DNA from 2 places in the Klebsiella sp. KE9456 genome. Region 2 is predicted to be linked to the other one. Evidence: predicted binding sites of a transcription regulator. Region 2 holds the regulator's gene; the other holds the start of a gene.

Region 1 (11,845 bases), on a different contig from region 2:
CGCAACCGCCGTGGTGGTGGCAATCGGAATACCTTTGTAGGCAGGGCCGAACAGCAGATCAAAATCAATCCCGGCGTCCATCAGCGCTTCGGCATAAAAACGCCCTAACAGTGCCAGATCGCGCCCGGTATTAAACAGGCCGGCGTTGAAGAAATAGGGGCTTTTACGCCCGGATTTCAGCGTAAATTCGCCAAATTTAAGGACCTGCTTGTTAAGCGCAAATTCAATAAACTGGCGCTGATACGGTTTCATGGATTCGCTCCTCATCTTGCTTTTTGATGGACAAAAAAAAGCGACTTTTCAGTCGCTTTAAAAACTAGTTCTCTAACGCCGCTTTCTGTGTCGCGACAATGGATTCAATCCCCCCTCGGGCCAGTGCCAGAAGGGTGAGAAGCTCTTCATGCGTGAACGGTTCGCCTTCCGCCGTGCCCTGCACTTCAATGATGCGGCCATCTTCTGTCATCACCACATTCATATCGGTTTCCGCTGCAGAATCTTCAATATATTCCAGATCACAAATCGCTTCGCCATTGACGATACCCACCGATACCGCCGCAACCATGCCCTTCATCGGGTTGGTTTTCAGCTTACCGGCGGCGACCAGCCGATTCAGCGCATCAGCCAGCGCCACACAGGCACCGGTAATAGACGCCGTGCGCGTACCGCCGTCGGCCTGCAGTACGTCGCAGTCCAGCGTAATGGTGAATTCACCCAGTGCTTTCAGATCAACCGCTGCACGCAGTGCGCGGGCGATCAGGCGCTGGATTTCCATTGTACGGCCACCCTGCTTGCCTTTCGCCGCTTCACGGGCGTTGCGCGTGTGGGTAGCGCGCGGCAGCATGCCATATTCCGCGGTGATCCAGCCCTGGCCCTGGCCTTTCAGAAAACGCGGTACGCCTTCATCAATAGAGGCGGTGCACAGCACTTTGGTATCACCAAATTCGACCAGCACGGAGCCTTCAGCGTGTTTCGTATAGTTACGGGTCAGGGTGACTGGGCGTACTTGATTAGCGCTACGGCCTGCTGGACGCATAATATTCTCCGGCTTGAAACGAATGTGGCTGCGCATTATACGGATAATACATGCTTATTCCTATCCTCATCAGGCCTCGAAAGCTATAATCCCCTCACTCTCCGTTAAAAAACAGGAACGTCTATGATCCGCAGTATGACCGCCTATGCCCGGCGTGAAATCAAGGGTGAATGGGGTAGCGCCGCGTGGGAACTGCGCTCGGTAAACCAACGATATCTGGAAACTTATTTCCGTCTGCCGGAGCAGTTCCGTAGCCTGGAGCCTGTGGTGCGCGAGCGTATTCGCGCCCGTCTGACCCGCGGCAAAGTCGAGTGTACTCTGCGTTTTGAGCAGGATCCGAGCGCCCAGGGCGAGCTGATTCTGAACGAAAAACTGGCAAAGCAGCTGGTTAACGCCGCCAACTGGGTAAAAATGCAGAGCGATGAAGGCGAGATCAATCCGGTCGATATCCTGCGCTGGCCAGGCGTCATGTCTGCCCATGAACAGGATCTGGACGCGATTACTGCCGAAATCCTCAACGCACTCAATGGCGCGCTGGATGATTTTATCGTCGCGCGGGAAACCGAGGGCCAGGCGCTGAAAGCGCTTATCGAACAGCGTCTGGAAGGCGTGACGGCTGAAGTCGCTAAAGTACGCGCCCATATGCCAGAAATACTGCAATGGCAGCGGGATCGTCTGGTCGCCAGGCTGGAAGATGCGGAAGTACAACTGGAAAACAACCGCCTGGAACAAGAGCTGGTACTGATGGCACAGCGTATTGATGTCGCCGAAGAGTTGGATCGCCTGGAAGCGCACGTGAAAGAGACCTGGAATATCCTGAAGAAGAAAGAAGCGGTCGGGCGCCGTCTCGACTTTATGATGCAGGAGTTCAACCGCGAGTCGAACACGCTGGCGTCTAAATCAATTAATGCCGAAGTGACCAATTCTGCCATTGAGCTGAAAGTGTTGATCGAGCAGATGCGCGAGCAGATCCAGAATATCGAGTAAATTCCCCCGTACCAACAAGCCCGAGCAATATCGGGCCTGTTGAGGCCATAACATTTCACGATTCGGTCGGATATTTAGCTGCCTTAAGCGCATTCTCTCTCTGCGAACAGACCTTTAACGTCATTTCACAAACCGCTGATCCTGATAACCAGTCGCATGCTGAACAGTATGATTAGTTGGTACGCATCGCGGCATAGACAGAACATAGCTCCTGAAGGCTTTTCGTTCCCGTACGTTTCATCAGGCCGTTGCGTTGAACGCTTATTGTTGTAGGACTGACGCCGCGGATTTGGGCAATATCATCCAGCGAGTGCCCACGCATGATAAGCTTCATAATTTGGTGTTCAGCGTTGGTAAATTTAAACGTATCAGGAAGATAACTTGATTTTTGATTTTGTGCAGATAATAAGCACATCACCCACAAAGCCTGCTTCAGTTCTGCCACTTTCACTCTTTCCGGGAGGCACAACTTCACCAACCCCGGGAAAAGGCGATTGATAGAATCAAAATACCGTTCCGAAGTGATAAATACTGAGTAGTGCATCGGCGTTGTGGTGAAGAACAGAGAATACGTCTCCTGAATATCCATTCCAGCGGTGCAATACACATATGGCCAATCTGCGCTTACGCTAACGTTTTGTTCATGGCGTAACTGCTTCAGAATTTTCTCTATTCCATAGATGAAAAAACAATCCTTTCCATAGATAGTCATATTGATAGTCCTGAGATTACGATCATGTTATTGCCCAGCCTACAGCATTTCGTTTAGCCACAAATGGTGCCACCCTCTCCCCAAGGATATCGTCGTCCAAGTTTACGGCATATCTATCATCAGATGTTGTTTTCATTTAGGAATAAACTTATCTGATAACTATTACATATCTTTGCTTTTGACGCCAAAAGAAGATGAAAAAATCAAATTTAAATTATAACTACATGATTTTAATCGAATTAATTATTAGGATTATCTTTATATGATATATATTAAAATAATTTCAACATATTTCAATAGTCAGATCCAAGTCTCAAAACAGTATTTCATTTTATGTAAAAGTACATTCCATGATAATTTTTGAATTATGATAAGTCTTACAAAAAGAATTATGTGTGGTGAATCCCCCTAAGCGGCGGGGTCATGCTGACATGAGATAATCCTCTATGAAGTTTCGTTTTTATGGACGAATTGGAAAATCAGCGCCCAATTCACCGGGAGGCACCCGGCACCACACGCCAAATTATTTTATCGATCACACTGCTGACCAGTGAAGATCTTATCATACCTTTGGACTATAAAAGTAGAGGCTTCTATGTTGCGCTCATTACTATTATTTACTGTACCCTTCATGAGTATTGCTGCACATGCCGTTACCTTCGATTATCGTCACGAAATGAACGATAGCGGCGGTAATAATCATAAAGATCGATTATTGATGTCACACCGTTTTGCTAATGGATTTGGATTGTCACTGGAAGGTAAATGGAAAGGTTCGCAGGATAAAGATAAAGCCTTTGATGAAACCGTCAGTAATGGCACCGAAGTCGTGGCAAGCTATGTCTATAAAATTAATAAAACATTCCAGATTGAGCCCGGGTTCTCACTAGATACCAGTTCATCGTCAAACAATTATCGCCCTTATCTCCGTGGCAAAGCTAATTTAAGTGACGATATCAGCGCATCTCTACGTTATCGCCCCTACTACAAGCGTAATTCAGGAAATATAGGAACATCCAAAGATACATCAGAAAATGGTTATAACCTGACCAGCGTTATTTCATGGAAATTTCTGAAAGATTATCAACTTGACTATGAGCTGGACTATAAAAAAGCAAACTCTGCAGGCGTAGTGTTAGCGAATAATGAAAGCTATGACTGGACTCATGATTTCAAACTAACCTATAAACTCGACAAGAACTGGTCGCCTTATATGGCAATCGGTAATGTCTCTGGCAGTAAAACCACAGATGAAAGACAAACACGTTATCGTGTGGGTGTAAAATATTCTTTCTGATAAAAAAAGAAAAATTATCAACAAGGGTTCTCTGAGCCCTTGTTTCAATAATAAATCTCACTCATAGGTTTACCCGTATTTATCCTGGTCTTTCGCTGAAACCACCTCAAATAATCAATAGCGTAGTAGTGTAAAATGATTTACGAATACCGTATTGCGTAAACCTGGTGACAAACAATACGTTAACCCCGCAGTAAAAACTGCATAAAATAATTACGTCAAATAGTCACAGTGAAGAAACAGGTAACGCCCCTGATACGATATAATTAGTCCCTATAACATAAACGCTAATCGCCATACCTAAAACCCATAAAAAAGCCGCTGATTATCAGCGGCTTTGGCAACAATCCGTTTAATTACTCTTCTTTCGCCCCACGCATAGCGCGTTTACGGTCGTTCTCGGTCAGATGACGTTTACGGATACGGACAGAAGTCGGGGTCACTTCCACCAGTTCGTCATCATCAATGAACTCCAGAGCCTGCTCCAGGGTCATCTTAACCGGCGGAACCAGAACTGTTGCTTCGTCAGTACCGGACGCACGCATGTTAGTCAGTTTCTTACCGGTCAGGCAGTTTACCGTCAGGTCGTTAGAACGGCTGTGAATACCGATAATCTGGCCTTCGTAAACTTCTGCACCGTGGCCGAGGAACAGCTTACCGCGATCCTGCAGGCTGAACAGGGCGAACGCGACGGCTTTACCCTGACCGTTGGAGATCAGTACACCGTTCTGACGCTGGCCCACATCACCCGGACGAACGTCATCGTAGTGGCTGAAGGTGGAGTACAGCAGACCGGTACCGGAGGTCATGGTCATAAATTCTGAACGGAAGCCGATAAGCCCACGGCTTGGGATCACGTAGTCAAGACGTACGCGGCCTTTGCCATCCGGATTCATGTTTTTCAGATCGCCTTTACGCTCACCCAGTGCCTGCATCACAGACCCCTGGTGCTGCTCTTCAACGTCCAGCGTCACGTTTTCGAACGGCTCCTGCTTGCGGCCATCGATTTCGCGGAAGATAACTTTCGGGCGGGAAACCGCCATTTCGAAACCTTCACGACGCATGTTTTCAATAAGCACAGACAGGTGCAGCTCACCACGACCAGAAACGCGGAATGCGTCTGCATCCGGAGTTTCTTCAACGCGCAGCGCAACGTTGTGTACCAGCTCTTTATTCAGACGGTCAAGAATCTGACGCGAGGTCACGTACTTACCTTCTTTACCGCAGAACGGAGAGGTGTTAACACAGAAGAACATAGAAACAGTCGGCTCATCAACAGACAGCGCCGGCAGCGCTTCAACATTCTGCGTATCGCAGATGGTGTCAGAGATGTTCAGTTCGCCCAGACCAGTAATCGCGATGATGTCGCCTGCTTCCGCAAGGTCGCTGTCAATACGCTCCAGGCCCAGGTGGGTCAGAACTTTACCGACTTTACCGTTACGCGTTTTACCTTCGCTATCAATGATAGTGACCTGCTGGTTCGGTTTTACTTTACCGCGTTTGATACGGCCGATACCGATAACGCCAACGTAGTTGTTGTAGTCCAGCTGAGAGATTTGCATCTGCAGCGGGCCGTCCAGGTCAACGTCCGGCGCCGGGACGTGATCAACGATCGCCTGATACAGCGGAGTCATGTCTTCCGCCATATCTTCGTGATCCAGACCGGCGATACCGTTCAGCGCCGACGCGTAAACGATAGGGAAATCCAGCTGTTCGTCGGTTGCGTCGAGGTTAACGAACAGGTCGAATACCTGATCGACAACCCAGTCCGGACGCGCGCCAGGACGGTCAACTTTGTTGATAACAACAATCGGCTTCAGACCATAGGCAAAAGCTTTCTTGGTGACGAAGCGCGTCTGCGGCATCGGGCCATCAAAGGCGTCAACCACCAGCAGCACAGAATCCACCATGGACATAACACGTTCAACTTCACCACCGAAGTCGGCGTGCCCAGGGGTATCAACGATGTTGATACGGTAATCATTCCATTTGATAGCGGTGTTTTTAGCGAGGATAGTAATCCCACGCTCTTTCTCCAAATCGTTGGAGTCCATCACTCGTTCTTGTGCTTCAGTACGCGCGTCGAACGTACCGGATTGCTGTAGCAGCTTATCAACCAGGGTAGTTTTACCATGGTCGACGTGCGCGATGATGGCGATATTACGCAGATTTTCGATCACAACTTTGCCTCAGGCATTAGAAATAGCGCGTTATTGTACACGGATTAATCGCGCTACAAAACAGGATCACAAACATCCTCCGCAAACAAGTATTGCAGAGATTCTTTGTGATCGCTTTCACGGAGCGTTAAAAGGGCTATTAAAATTATTTTGCACCAAAAAAGTGCTTCATGCTCACGCAAAAGCACTATATTGGTGCAATGTATTCATTTTGGTGCAACCCTTTTGCACGATGATGTGCATGATAACGCCTTTTGGGGGCAATTTAAAAGTTGGCACAGATTTCGCTTTGTATATTTTAAGGCAACAACGCCACTTTTAAGTAGTTAGAAAGTTTCGTTTCCACGACGACAATGACCAATCCGGGAGAGTTTAAGTATGTCCGCTGAACACGTTTTGACGATGCTGAACGAGCATGAAGTGAAGTTTGTCGATCTCCGCTTCACCGATACCAAAGGTAAAGAACAGCACGTTACTATTCCTTCTCATCAAGTAAATGCCGAATTCTTCGAAGAAGGCAAAATGTTTGATGGCTCCTCGATTGGCGGCTGGAAAGGTATTAACGAATCCGACATGGTTCTGATGCCGGATGCGACCACCGCGCTGATCGACCCGTTCTATGAAGAACCGACCCTGATCCTCCGTTGCGACATCCTGGAACCAGGCACCCTGCAAGGCTATGACCGCGACCCGCGCTCCATTGCTAAGCGTGCTGAAGAATATCTGCGTTCCACCGGCATTGCTGACACCGTACTGTTCGGGCCAGAACCAGAATTCTTCCTGTTCGATGACGTCCGTTTTGGTGCGTCCATCTCTGGTTCCCACGTTGCTATTGATGATATCGAAGGCGCATGGAACTCTGCCACCAAATATGAAGGCGGCAACAAAGGTCACCGTCCTGGCGTGAAAGGCGGTTACTTCCCGGTTCCACCCGTAGACTCTTCTCAGGATATCCGCTCTACCATGTGTATGATTCTGGAAGAGCTGGGCCTGGTTGTTGAAGCTCATCACCACGAAGTGGCGACTGCCGGTCAGAACGAAATCGCTACCCGCTTCAATACCATGACCAAAAAAGCGGACGAAATTCAGATCTATAAATACGTTGTGCACAACGTCGCGCATCGCTTCGGTAAAACCGCCACCTTTATGCCAAAACCGATGTTCGGCGATAACGGTTCCGGTATGCACTGCCACATGTCGCTGTCTAAAAATGGCGTAAACCTGTTCTCCGGCGATAAATACGCAGGCCTGTCTGAAGAAGCCTTGTACTACATTGGCGGCGTTATCAAACACGCTAAAGCGATTAACGCATTGTCTAACCCGACAACCAACTCCTACAAACGTCTGGTCCCGGGTTACGAAGCGCCGGTTATGCTGGCTTACTCTGCCCGTAACCGCTCCGCGTCTATCCGTATTCCGGTAGTTACCTCGCCGAAAGCGCGCCGTATCGAAGTTCGTTTCCCGGATCCGGCAGCCAACCCGTATCTGTGCTTTGCCGCTCTGCTGATGGCCGGTCTTGACGGAATCAAGAACAAAATCCATCCGGGCGAAGCTATGGACAAAAACCTGTACGATCTGCCGCCAGAAGAAGCGAACGAGATCCCACAGGTTGCAGGCTCTCTGGAAGAAGCACTGAATGCGCTGGACGCAGACCGTGAATTCCTGACCGCCGGTGGCGTATTCACTAACGACGCCATTGATGCTTACATTGCGCTGCGTACTGGGGAAAACGACCGCGTGCGTATGACTCCGCATCCGGTTGAGTTCGAACTGTACTACAGCGTCTAATTTTGCTGTAAATCCCTGGCGTTCCGTGTTGTGGCGTGGAGTACCAGGGATGTTTTGTTGCCGTGGAAACTTCAGCCCATCTCAGGATGGGCTTTTTTCTCCACCAACACGCTGATCTCATGAGCTTTTTATTTATAAAAAGCTATAATGCACTAAAATAGTGCACCTTTTTCAGGAGACTGTCAGATGGCAACAGGCACACTGCCCGATGCTGGGCAGATCCTTAACTCTTTAATCAACAGTATCTTACTGGTCAACGATGACCTGGAAGTTCATTACGCGAACCCAGCGGCGCAGCAGTTGCTGGCGCAAAGTTCACGCAAGCTGTTTGGTACGCCACTTCCAGAGCTGTTGAGCTATTTCTCGCTGAATATCGGCCTCATGCAAGAGAGCCTGGCGGCGGGTCAGGGATTTACCGATAACGAAGTGACGTTGGTTATTGACGGACGCTCGCACATCCTTTCCCTGACTGCGCAACGTTTGCCAGAAGGCTTTATTCTGCTGGAAATGGCCCCAATGGATAATCAGCGTCGCCTGAGCCAGGAACAGCTTCAGCAAGCCCAACAGGTCGCCGCACGAGATTTAGTGCGCGGTCTGGCCCACGAGATTAAAAATCCGCTGGGAGGGTTGCGCGGCGCGGCGCAACTGCTGAGCAAAGCGTTGCCCGATCCAACGCTGACGGAATACACCAAAGTTATTATTGAACAGGCCGATCGGTTAAGAAATCTGGTCGACCGTCTGCTGGGACCACAGCATCCGGGGATGCACGTAACAGAAAGTATCCACAAAGTTGCTGAGCGGGTGGTAAAGCTGGTATCGATGGAGTTGCCAGATAACGTCAAACTGGTTCGCGACTATGACCCGAGTCTGCCGGAACTCCCGCATGACCCGGATCAAATTGAACAAGTGCTGCTAAATATCGTGCGCAATGCGCTACAGGCACTGGGACCGGAAGGGGGTGAGATCACCCTGCGCACCCGAACAGCCTTCCAGCTCACTCTGCACGGCGTGCGTTACCGCCTCGCCGCACGCATTGATGTTGAAGATAACGGTCCAGGGATCCCATCCCACTTACAAGATACGCTGTTTTATCCGATGGTTAGCGGGCGTGAAGGCGGCACCGGACTCGGCCTGTCTATTGCCCGCAGCCTTATCGATCAGCACTCCGGCAAAATTGAATTTACCAGTTGGCCAGGGCATACCGAATTCTCGGTGTACCTGCCTATTCGGAAGTAGAGGTGTTTATGCAACGAGGGATAGCCTGGATCGTTGACGACGATAGCTCCATCCGTTGGGTGCTTGAACGCGCGCTCACCGGGGCAGGCTTGAGTTGTACAACATTTGAAAATGGCAACGAGGTGCTTAATGCCCTCACCACCAAAACCCCGGATGTTCTGCTGTCTGACATCCGTATGCCGGGGATGGATGGGTTAGCGCTACTAAAGCAGATTAAACAGCGTCATCCGATGCTCCCGGTCATCATCATGACAGCGCATTCGGATCTGGACGCCGCGGTTAGCGCCTATCAACAAGGCGCCTTTGATTATCTGCCGAAACCGTTTGATATTGATGAAGCGGTAGCGCTGGTTGATCGCGCGATTAGCCATTATCAGGAACAGCAGCAGCCACGTAATACGCCGATGAATAGCCCGACAGCCGATATTATCGGCGAAGCGCCGGCGATGCAGGATGTTTTTCGCATTATCGGCCGCCTGTCGCGCTCGTCAATCAGCGTGTTGATCAACGGAGAATCCGGTACCGGTAAAGAGCTGGTCGCCCATGCGCTGCACCGCCACAGTCCGCGCGCGAAGGCCCCGTTTATTGCGCTAAATATGGCGGCTATCCCGAAGGATTTGATTGAATCAGAACTTTTCGGCCATGAGAAAGGCGCTTTTACCGGTGCGAATACCGTGCGTCAGGGGCGCTTTGAACAGGCAGATGGCGGCACGTTATTCCTTGACGAAATCGGCGATATGCCGCTGGACGTACAGACACGTCTGCTGCGTGTTCTGGCTGACGGTCAGTTTTATCGCGTAGGCGGATATGCTCCGGTGAAAGTGGATGTGCGTATCATCGCCGCCACCCACCAGAACCTTGAACTACGCGTGCAGGAAGGCAAATTTCGTGAGGATTTATTCCACCGCCTGAACGTCATTCGCGTCCATCTCCCACCGCTGCGCGAGCGGCGGGAGGATATTCCACGCCTGGCGCGGCATTTTCTGCAAATTGCCGCTCGTGAACTGGGCGTCGAAGCCAAGCTGCTACATCCGGAAACGGAAATGGCGCTGACCCGGCTGGCCTGGCCTGGTAACGTACGTCAGTTGGAAAATACCTGTCGCTGGCTGACAGTGATGGCCGCAAGCCAGGAGGTTCTGACTCAGGATCTTCCCAGCGAGCTGTTTGAAACCGCGGTACCGGATAATCCGACGCAAATGCTACCGGATAGCTGGGCCACGCTGCTGGGACAATGGGCCGATCGCGCCTTGCGTTCTGGTCATCAAAACCTGCTATCGGAAGCACAGCCGGAAATGGAGCGAACATTGCTGACCACCGCGCTGCGCCATACTCAGGGCCATAAACAAGAAGCGGCGCGTCTGCTGGGGTGGGGGCGTAACACGCTGACGCGTAAGCTAAAAGAGTTAGGAATGGAGTAGCCGGGCGGCAGTGTGTAAAAAATAGTCACCCAGCGCAAACTGCTGCTATTTTGTACTTTACTGTTGCAGTGCATTGGGTATGATCTTGCCCGGAAAGACGGGGGAAATCATGCTTGAATCACTCATAAATATTATATCGAGCGGTGCTGCAGCCAGCCATACGCCGCAAACGGCGATAGCTGCCGTTCTGTGCGCAGCTATAGTTGGTCTGTTTAACTGATTCATTCACCCTCTCCTTGTTCGGGAGAGGGTGAGTGGTTTAAATCACCCGGGAAAACTGCTGCATCCGCGCTTTCTGGCGCAAATAAGCATCAAAACACATACAGATGTTGCGAATTAACAACCTGCCTTTTGCCGTCACCTGAATGCCTTTTTCGTTCACATCCACCAGCCCATCGTTAGCCAGCGGCGCCAGTAGCTGCAAATCCTGGGCAAAATAGCGGCCAAAATCTAACGCCCACTGCGCTTCTATCACGGAAAAATCGAGGCGGAAATTGCAGATGAGAGACTTAATGACATCACGACGAATACAGTCATCGCGAGTCAGCGCAATGCCGCGCCACAGCGCCGTTCCGGTTTCATCTACCTGCTGATAATATTTCTTCAGCTCTTTCTGATTCTGCGCATAGCAATCGCCAATCATACTGATCGCCGAGACGCCCAGTCCCAGCAGGTCGGTATCTCCCTGAGTGGTGTATCCCTGAAAATTGCGATGCAAAATGCCTTCACGTTGGGCTATCGCCAGTTCATCATCCGGACGAGCAAAATGGTCCATACCAATAAACTGATACCCCGCGGCCGTCAGCGAATCTATGGTCTCCTGCAGGATATCCAGCTTCTGCGCGGCCGAAGGTAAATCAACATCTTTGATTTTTCGCTGCGCGGCAAAAAGCGTCGGCAGATGAGCATAGTTAAAGACGCTCAGACGATCGGGGTTTAACTCCGCCACTTTCCGTAACGTAAAGGCAAAGCTCTGCGGCGTTTGCTTCGGCAAGCCGTAAATCAGATCAATATTGGTAGAGGTAAAGCCGATCTCGCGCGCATGGTTGAGCAGGGCGAAGATAAACGCTTCATCCTGCTCGCGATTCACCCGTTGCTGTACTTCTTTGTTGAAGTCCTGCACGCCCATACTCAGGCGGTTGAAGCCTTCAGCGCGTAAATGATCCAGTACATCAAGCTCGATTTCACGGGGAT
Region 2 (11,845 bases):
TTGTTCATCCAGGCGAAGCCGCGCACGGTGATTTAGGCATGGTCACCTCACATGACGTGGTTATCGCACTGTCTAACTCCGGTGAATCCAATGAAATTCTCGCCCTGATCCCTGTCCTCAAGCGTCAGCAGGTTTCATTAATTTGCATGACCAGTCGCCCTGAAAGCAGCATGGCGCGCGCAGCGGATATTCATTTATGCGTCAAGGTCCCTAAAGAGGCGTGTCCACTGGGGCTGGCGCCAACAACAAGCACGACCGCCGCGCTGGTTATGGGCGATGCGCTCGCGGTGGCACTGCTGGAAGCACGCGGTTTTACCGCTGAAGATTTTGCGTTGTCGCATCCCGGCGGCGCGCTGGGACGTAAACTGCTCCTGCGAGTTAATGATATTATGCACACCGGCGATGAGATTCCGCACGTTAGCCTGCGCGCCACGCTGCGCGATGCGTTACTGGAGATCACACGTAAAAATCTGGGCATGACCGCGATCTGCGATGATGAAATGAACATCATCGGCATTTTCACCGATGGCGATCTACGCCGGGTATTTGATACTGGCATCGATATGCGCAATGCCAGTATTGCCGAGGTAATGACGCGAGGCGGTATCCGCATCCGTCCCGGCACGCTGGCCGTCGATGCGCTGAACCTGATGCAATCTCGTCACATCACCTGCGTACTGGTTGCTGATGGCGACCGTCTACTGGGTGTGGTACATATGCACGATCTCCTGCGCGCAGGTGTAGTGTAAGTAAGGAAAAAATAATGAATAATACTGATGCCCTGTTGACGACCTGCTATGGGCCAGTAAGCCAGGAGTTTATCGACCGGGCGGCGAAGATCCGTTTATTGATCCTGGATGTGGACGGCGTCCTGTCTGATGGCCTTATCTACATGGGCAACAATGGCGAAGAGCTGAAAGCGTTTAATGTCCGTGATGGCTACGGGCTCCGCTGTGTCCTGACCTCAGGTATTGAAGTGGCGATAATTACCGGGCGAAAAGCTAAACTGGTGGAAGACCGTTGTCAGACGCTGGGCATCACGCATCTGTACCAGGGGCAATCTGATAAGCTTTTGGCGTTTCATGAATTACTCAACAAGCTGGCTGTTCATGCAGATGAAGCGGCCTATATTGGTGACGATCTTATTGACTGGCCGGTTATGGCTGAAGTCGGTTTAAGCGTCGCGGTAGCCGATGCTCACCCCCTGCTGATCCCACGTGCGGATTACGTCACGCGTATCAACGGTGGTCGCGGAGCGGTACGGGAAGTGTGCGATTTGCTACTATTGGCGCAAGGCAAGCTGGATGAGGCCAAAGGGCAATCGATATGAGTAAAACCAGACGTTGGGTTATCATTTTACTGTCGCTGGCCGCTCTGATCCTGATTGGTCTTAACCTGGCGAGTACGGACGATACCTCCCAACAGGCGGTCAATCCTGATGAGCCAACGTATACCAGCGAGCATACCGATACTGTAGTTTATAGCCCGGAAGGCGCGCTTAGTTACCGGTTGACCGCTGAACATGTGGCGTATTTTTCCGCGCAGCAAATCTCGTGGTTTACTAAACCCGTGATGACCACCTTTGATACGAACAAAGTACCGACCTGGTCCGTCACGGCTGATAAAGCGAAGTTAACGAACGACCGCATGCTGTATCTTTACGGGCACGTTGAAGTCAATGCGCTAACAGCGGATGCTCAACTGCGCAAAATTACGACGGATAACGCCCAGATAAACCTGGTGACACAGGATGTTACCTCCGATGACATGGTGACATTGTACGGGACAACATTTAATTCCAGCGGCCTGAAAATGCGCGGGAACCTACGCAGCAAAAATGCCGAGCTGATTGAAAAGGTTAGAACCTCTTATGAAATTCAGAACAAACAAACTCAGCCTTAAGATTGCGCTCGCCAGCGCCTTACTGGCCGCCAGCTTGCCGGCACTGGCAAAAACGGGTGATACCGATCAGCCGATTCATATTGAATCCGATCAGCAGTCGCTGGATATGCAGGGCAACGTCGTGACCTTTACTGGTAATGTTGTCGTCACGCAGGGAACGATCAAAATCAATGCTGATAAAGTTGTCGTCACCCGTCCCGGCGGAGAGAAAGGCAAAGAAGTGATCGACGGTTACGGTAACCCGGCAACCTTCTACCAGATGCAGGACAATGGCAAACCAGTAAAAGGCCGCGCATCAAAGATGCATTATGAACTGCAAAATGACTTTGTCGTTCTGACCGGTAATGCCCATCTGGAACAGCTTGATAGCAATATTCAGGGTGACAAAATCACCTATCTGGTGAAAGAGCAAAAAATGCAGGCGTTCAGCAATAAAGGTGGACGTGTAACCACGGTACTGGTTCCTTCGCAGTTGCAGGACAAAGGCAACGATCAGTCAAAGAAGGGTAAGTAATTCGTTATGGCAACATTAACTGCAAAGAATCTCGCCAAAGCCTATAAAGGCCGCCGGGTGGTGGAAGATGTCAGTCTGACCGTCAACTCCGGGGAGATTGTCGGCCTGCTGGGCCCGAACGGCGCCGGTAAGACAACCACTTTCTATATGGTGGTCGGTATTGTACCGCGCGACGCGGGCAACATTATTATTGATGATGAAGACATCAGCTTGCTGCCTCTGCATGCCCGCGCCCGCCGCGGTATCGGCTACCTGCCGCAGGAAGCGTCTATTTTCCGTCGCCTGAGCGTTTACGATAACCTGATGGCCGTATTGCAGATTCGCGACGATCTCAGCAATGAGCAGCGTGAAGACCGGGCAAAAGAGCTTATGGAAGAGTTTCATATTGAGCACCTGCGCGATAACATCGGCCAGGCGCTCTCCGGCGGTGAACGTCGCCGGGTAGAAATCGCCCGCGCGCTGGCCGCTAACCCGAAGTTTATCCTGCTGGATGAACCTTTCGCCGGCGTTGACCCGATTTCCGTTATCGATATCAAACGCATTATTGAACACCTGCGCGACAGCGGACTTGGCGTACTGATCACCGACCATAACGTCAGAGAGACGCTGGCCGTTTGTGAGCGCGCCTATATCGTCAGCCAGGGGCACCTGATTGCCCATGGTACGCCGCAACAAATCCTTGAAGACGAGCAGGTTAAGCGCGTGTATCTTGGGGAAGACTTCAGACTCTGATAGGGTAGAGGTTACAGACGTTTTAGCCGGAGATATTAGCTCTGAATATGAAGCAAGGTTTGCAATTAAGGTTAAGCCAACAGCTTGCCATGACGCCACAACTACAGCAGGCAATTCGCCTGTTGCAGTTGTCCACGTTAGAACTCCAGCAAGAACTCCAGCAGGCGCTGGAGAGTAACCCGTTGCTCGAGCAAACCGATCTTCACGATGAGGTAGAAACCAAAGAGACAGAGGATCGCGAATCTCTGGATAGCGTTGACGCTCTTGAGCAGAAAGATATGCCGGAAGAGTTACCGCTTGACGCCAGCTGGGATGAGATTTACACCGCAGGTACCCCGTCAGGCAACGGGGTGGATTATCAGGATGATGAACTGCCGATTTATCAGGGGGAAACCACCCAGAGCCTGCAGGATTATCTGATGTGGCAGGTGGAACTCACCCCTTTCACTGACACCGATCGCGCTATCGCCACGTCGATCGTCGATGCCGTTGATGATACTGGCTACCTGACCGTTTCTGTTGAAGAGATCGTGGAAAGCATCGGCGATGATGAAATCGGGCTTGAAGAGGTCGAAGCCGTTCTCAAACGTGTTCAGCGTTTCGATCCCGTCGGCGTAGCGGCAAAAGATCTGCGCGACTGCCTGCTGGTCCAGCTTTCTCAGTTTGCCAAAGAGACGCCATGGATTGATGAAGCGCGACAGATCATTAGCGATCATCTCGATCTGCTGGCCAATCATGATTTCCGCACATTGATGCGCGTCACCCGTCTCAAAGAAGACGTCCTCAAAGAAGCAGTAAATCTGATCCAGTCGCTGGATCCGCGCCCTGGCCAGTCCATTCAGACCGGTGAACCCGAATATGTTATTCCTGATGTTCTGGTGCGCAAAGTGAACGGTCGCTGGGTGGTCGAACTCAATTCAGACAGCCTTCCGCGCCTGAAGATCAATCAGCACTATGCAGCCATGGGTAACAGCGCACGCAACGATGCGGACGGTCAGTTTATCCGCAGTAATCTACAGGAAGCCCGCTGGCTTATCAAAAGTCTGGAAAGCCGTAACGATACACTGTTACGCGTCAGTCGCTGTATCGTTGAACAGCAGCAGGCCTTCTTTGAACAGGGTGAAGAGTTTATGAAGCCGATGGTTCTGGCAGATATTGCCCAGGCCGTCGAAATGCATGAATCCACTATCTCACGCGTTACCACGCAAAAATACCTGCACAGTCCACGCGGTATTTTTGAGCTGAAGTATTTCTTCTCCAGCCATGTCAACACCGAAGGCGGCGGCGAAGCATCGTCGACAGCCATTCGTGCGCTGGTGAAGAAGTTAATCGCCGCGGAGAACCCCGCGAAGCCATTGAGCGACAGTAAACTCACCACCATGTTATCCGAGCAGGGTATTATGGTGGCGCGCCGTACCGTCGCTAAGTACCGAGAATCTTTATCTATTCCGCCGTCAAACCAGCGTAAACAGTTAGTTTGACCCAACCGATAAGGAAGACACTATGCAGCTCAACATTACAGGGCAAAACGTCGAAATAACCCCCGCAATGCGTGATTTCGTGAATGCGAAATTTAGCAAACTGGAGCAGTTTTTCGACAGGATCAACCAGGTCTATATAGTGTTAAAAGTAGAGAAGGTGACGCAAATTGCGGATGCCAATCTGCATGTCAATGGTGGTGAAATCCATGCCAGTGCGGAAGGGCAGGATATGTACGCCGCCATCGATGGTCTTATTGATAAGCTGGCGAGACAGTTAACAAAACATAAAGATAAACTGAAACAACACTAATTGTCCGGGCAATAGCCTGTGCCAACCGCTTACCGGCGGTTGGCAAGGCAGAGCTCAGGTGAAATTATGACAAATAACGATTCGGCTCTACAACTGAGCAACGTCCTTAACCAGGAATGTACCCGTAGCCAGGTTCACTGCCAAAGCAAAAAACGCGCGCTGGAAATCATCAGCGAGCTGGCGGCAAAACAGCTAAGCTTACCGCCCCAGGTGGTGTTCGAAGCCATTCTCACCCGTGAAAAAATGGGCAGTACCGGGATTGGTAACGGTATTGCGATTCCACATGGCAAACTTGAAGAGGATACGCTACGGGCTGTGGGCGTTTTTGTTCAGTTGGAAACCCCCATCGCATTCGATGCTATCGACAATCAACCCGTCGATCTCCTGTTTGCTCTTCTCGTTCCCGCCGATCAAACAAAAACGCATCTGCATACGCTGTCGCTGGTCGCAAAACGTCTGGCGGATAAAACCATTTGCCGTCGCCTGCGCGCCGCACAAAGTGATGAAGAGCTATATGACATCATCACCGGTTCAGGAAGCAATGATGAAGCATAACAGGAATCGCACCTTACTCTTTATCGTACTGAGGAGAAACGGTACATGGTACTGATGATCGTCAGCGGCCGTTCAGGGTCGGGGAAATCCGTCGCCCTGCGAGCGCTGGAAGATATGGGCTTTTACTGCGTGGATAACCTGCCAGTTGTACTGCTGCCCGAACTGGCACGCACCCTTGCGGACAGAAATATTTCGGCGGCCGTCAGCATTGATGTGCGTAATATGCCCGAGTCGCCGGAAGTCTTTGAGCAGGCGATGAAAAACCTGCCCGCCGAATTTTCGCCTCAGTTGTTGTTCCTTGATGCCGATCGTAACACCTTAATTCGCCGCTATAGCGATACGCGGCGCCTGCACCCGCTCTCGAGTAAAAACCTGTCGCTGGAAAGCGCTATTGATGAAGAGAGCGATCTGTTGGAGCCTTTGCGTTCCCGCGCCGACCTGATTGTCGATACTTCCGAAATGTCAGTGCATGAACTGGCTGAAATGCTGCGCACGCGTTTGTTAGGTAAACGCGAACGCGAACTGACAATGGTCTTCGAATCCTTTGGCTTTAAGCACGGCATCCCCATCGACGCTGACTACGTCTTTGATGTGCGCTTCCTGCCAAACCCGCACTGGGATCCAAAGCTGCGTCCAATGACTGGCCTCGATAAACCGGTCGCCGCCTTCCTCGATCGACACACAGAAGTTCACAATTTTATCTACCAGACCCGCAGCTATCTTGAGCTATGGTTACCCATGCTGGAGACCAATAACCGCAGCTATCTGACGGTGGCGATTGGTTGTACCGGGGGTAAACACCGTTCAGTTTACGTCGCCGAACAGCTGGCGGACTACTTCCGCTCGCGCGGTAAAAACGTGCAGTCTCGTCACCGGACGCTGGAAAAACGTAAATCATGACCGTGAAGCAAACCGTTGAGATCACCAATAAGCTGGGCATGCACGCTCGTCCGGCAATGAAATTATTCGAATTAATGCAGAACTATGATGCTGAGGTGCTGTTGCGCAATGACGAAGGGATTGAAGCTGAAGCCAATAGCGTGATAGCCCTGCTGATGCTCGACTCGGCCAAAGGGCGGCAGATTGAGATTGAAGCCAACGGTCCGCAAGAAGCTGAGGCGCTGGCGGCGGTTATCGCGCTCTTCAATGCCGGATTTGATGAAGACTAAACCCTTCGCGGTCGTTCTATGCTTACCGGGGCTGAAAGAAAATGAGAACACGGCAAGCATCAATGTAGCTTATGCTCCCGCATAAACCCCTCCCCGCCTAACTGGCGCATCTGCCGCAAAATCCACGCCTGACGGCTGCGGACGTACCCTGACGGCGCATCGACGCGAAAACGAATCGGATTTGGCAAAACCGCAGCCAACAGCGCCGCTTCAGATGCCGTCAACTTACTCGCCGGCTTATGAAAATAGCGCTGCGACGCGGCCTCCACGCCAAACGTTCCATGACCAAACTCAGCGATATTCAAATAAACGGTAAGAATGCGTTTTTTGCTCCACACCATCTCAATACCGACGGTCAGCCCCGCTTCCAGACCTTTTCTTAGCCAACTGCGCCCTTCCCACAGGAACAGGTTTTTCGCCGTCTGCTGTGACAGGGTCGATGCGCCGCGAATCCGGTTCTCATGACGCTCATTATGGGCTAACGCCTTCTCAATCGCCGGGATATCAAATCCCCAATGTTCCGGGAATTTCTGATCTTCTGCGGCAATAACCGCCAGCCCCATCCAGGGCGAAATCTGATCCATTCCCACCCAGTCGGAATGGGCAACGTACTGAAAATCGCCGGAGAGCCAGGAGCCAGCTTGCCGCTCCAGCATCACCGCAGAAAAAGGCACCGGCAGAATGCTAAACAACGCAATTCCTCCGCACCATACCGCTACACACACCAACAACAGCCGCAGCAAAAAGCGCTTAATCATCGGCAGTGGTGAAAAGCGGTATTTCATGCAGCCAGAACCAGCACGCGCGCAACCAGTTTTTCAATGCCGCTTGCCGCTTCGGCAATATTCTGCGCCAGCATATACGCCGGAGTCGTCACGACTTTGTTATCTTCATCAACCACAATATCATCGACCGGGCAAGGTACATGTTCAGCTCCCATCTCTTCTATCGCATCGGCGGTATCAAGATCGGTACCGATAGTCACGCGCAGCGGGATGGTGAAAATTTTAGCTAACAGAGCCGGAGCGATACAAATAAAGCCCAGTGGTTTACCGGCCTGATGCATTGCCAGCGCCAGCGCTTTCAGATCGCTATCAACCTCACAATGACTGCCCTGTGAGGCGAAATTGCTGAGATTCTTCGCCGCGCCAAAACCGCCTGGCACGATCAGCGCATCCAGCTCATCCGCCCTGGCAGCCGCCAGAGGCCGAATCTGTCCACGCGCAATACGCGCTGCTTCCACGAGCACATTGCGGCTTTCAGACTGCACTTCACCGGTCAAATGATTGATGACATCGGTTTGTACTTTATCAGGCGCGAAACAGATGGCCTCGGCACCGTTGCGGACGATAGCCAGTATGGTGATGACCGCTTCATGAATTTCGCTTCCGTCATAAACACCGCAACCGCTCAACACGACACCAATTCTCTTCATCACATCAGCCCCTTAGTACAAGTCTATGAAACCAGTAAAAAATTTTGATTTACTCGCTATGCTTCACATATTTTACCGATTCACGTAACAAATTATTTAAGGTTTGCTATCTTAATGAGCGAGCAAACCAAATTCTCAGGTTGCGCCGCGTAAAAAATCACTCAAATGATTCTGGCCCAACAACCCGTTCCCTGGTGTTGGCGCAGTATTCGCGCACCCCGGTTTATCCGGGGTCATTTTTTCTCCGCCGCCGCGACCCATGCTTTTAGCACGGCTACATCGCTTTGCCACTCGGATTTCATCTCTTCAACCCATTCAGCAACATTATCTGACCATGCGGGCAGATCCGGTGTTTGAATCTGCTGACCAAGCTGCTGAATGTGACGTAAGCCGATTGAGCCCGCAGCCCCCTTTATCTTATGTCCTTCATCGACAATCCCTTTTTGGTCATGCGCGGTCAGATTTGATTCGAGTACAGCCAGATAACCCGGCATCATTCTCTCAAAAACCGCCAGACCATCATTAATCAACTTTGGTCCCACCAGCGAGATGTATTGCTCAAGCATGGGAATATCCAGCACAAAAGTCGATTTATCGACATCTATAGAGGGCATCTCGTTCTCTTCCTCTTCCGGTGAATCCCAGTATTTCTTGATAATCGCGGTTAACGCCGGAACAGAGAGTGGCTTACTGAGCACATCGTCCATCCCTGCCTCCAGATACTCTTTTTTATCCTTCAGTACGTTAGCCGTGAGCGCCACCAACGGCGGAAGTTGATCAGCAGTGAAACGTTGCTTCAACTGACGAGAGATATCCAGGCCCGTCATATCCGGCAATTGAATATCCAGCAGCACCAGATCATATTCACCGGGGGTAAACATCTCCAGCGCGGCTTTCCCGGTCATAGCCACATCCACGCTGTTACCCAGTTTCTCCAGCACCGAGCGCGCGACAACCACGTTTAATTCGATATCCTCCACCAGCAGCACATTCAGTGCGGGTAATGGCATATCATCTTGCGCCAGAGTATCTTCCACTTCTTCCGCAACGGCAGGCGCATGTACGGTGAGAGTGAAGATCGCTCCCTTACCTGGCTGACTGGAAACGCAAATATCGCCCCCCATATTCCGCGCCAGGCGACGTGATACGGCGAGGCCGATGCCGGTACCGGTTGCCGGTTTGCCGCCATGGCTATCTTTGACCTGATAATACATCGCGAAAATCTTATCCTGCTCCGCTTCAGGAATGCCGATCCCCGAATCTTCCACTTCAAAGTGCAGGATATCGCCTGCATCATAGCGCACGCGAACGTTCACACACCCGCCTTGCGGGGTAAACTTCACGGCATTACTGATAAGATTCCACAAAATTTGACGCAGACGCGTACCATCGGTGATCACTTTATGCGGCAGCGGCAAGGTAGGTTCCAGCACAAATTGCAGACCTTTCTGCTGCGTCTGAAGGCCAGAGAGGTTTTCCAGATCGGCAAGGAAACCGGTGAAATCAACCGGCTGGTTGTCCAACTGAATTTTACGCCGTTCCATCTTATCCATCTCAATAATATCGTTGAAGATATTACCCAGCGTTACTGCAGAGACATGGATAGTTTTCAGGTATTTTTCCTGTTCGTCAGTCAGTTCGGTATCCAGCAGGATCCGGCTAAGCCCCACGATGCCATTAAGCGGTGTACGCAGCTCGTGACTGATTGTTGAGATGAAGGTGGTCTTATCCCGGCTGGCCCGCTCCAGCGCATCCTGGTAGCGCTTACGTTCGGTAATATCGCGACCAAACCCCATCAGCCCACGCCGTTTACCAACACGGTCATAGTACGGCACTTTACGGATTTCAAAGCAGGCTTTCCGCCCGTCCGGGTAATCCAGCCACTGTTCATAGGTCAACGAAATGTTATGACGGAAGACTTTCTCATCCGTCTCCAGCACCTTATCCGCCGCCTCTTCGCTGTATACATCCTGTGGCTTCAGGTGAATAAGCTGTTTTTCACTTTTGCCCGTCAATAGCTCCACGGCGCGGTTACAGCCGGAAAACTCTTTATCTTCATTGCGATAGAAGACCAAATCCGGTGATGCATCAAGGAAAGAACGCAGAAAAGAGGACTGCTGTTCAAGCTGAATTTGCGTCTCTTCACGCTCCTTCATTTCTATTTTCAGTTGCTCAAGCGTCGTTTCACGCTCCGCCTCGGCTTTTTCACGCTCACCGATTTCCTGATTCAGTTGAGCGATGTTGTCTTTAAGCTTGACGTTAAGATTGAGATCGCGCTCGCGCATCTCCTCCAGTTTCTCCACCAACCGCGAGAGACGCTGTCTGGACTCTTCCAGTTGCTCAACCACCACCGAGAGGAAATAGACCGCCCACGGGGTGATCAGCAGGCCAAAGAAAATGGAGCGGATAACATCAATACTTTCCACCTGGCCATGCAGCACCATCGTAACGGCCATCTGCACAACAATCGCCAGTACCACCAGCGCCAGAGCCAGTAGCATTGAAAAACGCACCAGACCCAGCTTCATCATCAGGTCAACATAATACTGCGCCAGCATACGAATTTGCTTCATAAGGAATTCCTTAGCGACAACTCCGCACAATAATACTCAATTCTGAGCAAGACGCTGTAAGTTGTGCAAAAAATGCAGAGACCCTTCATACTTCACGCGACAGGCTGGCGCCACGGCAATCCCAGCGCCGCCCCCTGAACGCCATGTTCGCGGAGATATTTATCCAGCTCAACCATTCCGGTCCAGCGATTCTCACACCATAAAGGGGCCAACAGCGTCGGACGACGGGCGCTGGCGGAAATACGGTGATAAATCACCTCAGGTGGAGTATGGCGGATCATCTCTCCAGCGATGGTCGTATAGTCGTCCAGCTCAATCCCCTTCAACCGTCCGGCCTGCCACGCCTTCGCCATGATGCTTCCCTTCACAATATGAAGCGGGTGCAGCTTAATGCCATCCACACCGGTTTCCACCACCTGTTCTAACGTCTCCAGGCATTCTGCCTGCCCTTCCCCCGGCAGGCCGACGATAAGGTGGCAGCATACCTTCAGCCCTCGCTCACGCGCCAGACGCGCAGTACGCTGGTAGCAGGCAAAATCATGGCCGCGATTAATTCGATGCAGCGTCTTATCGTGGGCGGTTTGCAGCCCCAGCTCAAGCCATACCTCGTAACCCTGTTGCCGATATTCGCAAAGCAGATCCACGACGGCGCCTGGGACACAATCCGGGCGCGTACCGACACACAATCCGACGATACTGGCCTGGCTGACCGCCTGTTGATACAGGGCGCGCAGCACCTGTACCTCAGCAAAGGTGCTGGTGTAAGCCTGAAAATAGGCCAGATAGCGCTTAGCCCGATTAACCAACTGCGCCTGATGCGCCAGTTGTTCGACAATAGAGCGATGCTGCTGTTCTTCGTCGGCAAAGGAGGCGACATTGCAGAAAGTACAGCCGCCGCGGCCAATGGTGCCATCACGATTCGGGCAGCTAAAGCCGCCATGCAGCGTCAGTTTATGGACCTTTTCGCCATAGCGACGCGCAAGATCCCCGCCAAACATATTGACTAATTTTTGTAACTGCATAATCTGGTAGACCGGCCTTAAGAAAGGGGCCAAGCCTGCCATTTTTAGCCGCTGACGACGATGACCTGGATCAATCGTCAACGTGGCCGTTTATCCCGTTGCATAAAAAATCAAGATAACTGCAATTAAATTCACCTTTAAGGTAATGAGTT

Evidence for each region. Region 2 encodes sigma-54, which starts transcription at its own class of promoters, with help from an activator protein. Its sites were predicted from a motif close to GTTGGCACANNTTTCGCTNT; they were not measured.
Region 1: glnA (glutamate--ammonia ligase) is a predicted target of sigma-54. The motif match lies at 6,481-6,500, and genes of this name have one in related genera.

The regions. Positions count from the first base shown of each region.
Region 1 is NZ_JBDYQK010000022.1:10,364-22,208, reverse strand. Features, by position in the region: gene pyrE (orotate phosphoribosyltransferase) at 1-252, opposite strand, end outside; gene rph (ribonuclease PH) at 317-1,033, opposite strand; gene ABK821_RS19960 (YicC/YloC family endoribonuclease) at 1,157-2,020, shown strand; gene ABK821_RS19955 (helix-turn-helix transcriptional regulator) at 2,193-2,732, opposite strand; gene ABK821_RS19950 (oligogalacturonate-specific porin KdgM family protein) at 3,328-4,029, shown strand; gene typA (ribosome-dependent GTPase TypA) at 4,386-6,209, opposite strand; gene glnA (glutamate--ammonia ligase) at 6,588-7,997, shown strand; gene glnL (nitrogen regulation protein NR(II)) at 8,184-9,233, shown strand; gene glnG (nitrogen regulation protein NR(I)) at 9,242-10,651, shown strand; gene ABK821_RS19925 (YshB family small membrane protein) at 10,761-10,871, shown strand; gene hemN (oxygen-independent coproporphyrinogen III oxidase) at 10,911-11,845, opposite strand, start outside.
Region 2 is NZ_JBDYQK010000021.1:50,537-62,381, reverse strand. Features, by position in the region: gene kdsD (arabinose-5-phosphate isomerase KdsD) at 1-749, shown strand, start outside; gene kdsC (3-deoxy-manno-octulosonate-8-phosphatase KdsC) at 764-1,330, shown strand; gene lptC (LPS export ABC transporter periplasmic protein LptC) at 1,327-1,902, shown strand; gene lptA (lipopolysaccharide ABC transporter substrate-binding protein LptA) at 1,871-2,416, shown strand; gene lptB (LPS export ABC transporter ATP-binding protein) at 2,423-3,148, shown strand; gene rpoN (RNA polymerase factor sigma-54) at 3,196-4,629, shown strand; gene hpf (ribosome hibernation promoting factor) at 4,652-4,939, shown strand; gene ptsN (PTS IIA-like nitrogen regulatory protein PtsN) at 5,006-5,494, shown strand; gene rapZ (RNase adapter RapZ) at 5,540-6,394, shown strand; gene npr (PTS phosphocarrier protein NPr) at 6,391-6,663, shown strand; gene mtgA (monofunctional biosynthetic peptidoglycan transglycosylase) at 6,723-7,448, opposite strand; gene elbB (isoprenoid biosynthesis glyoxalase ElbB) at 7,445-8,098, opposite strand; gene arcB (aerobic respiration two-component sensor histidine kinase ArcB) at 8,332-10,671, opposite strand; gene ABK821_RS19645 (TIGR01212 family radical SAM protein) at 10,764-11,693, opposite strand.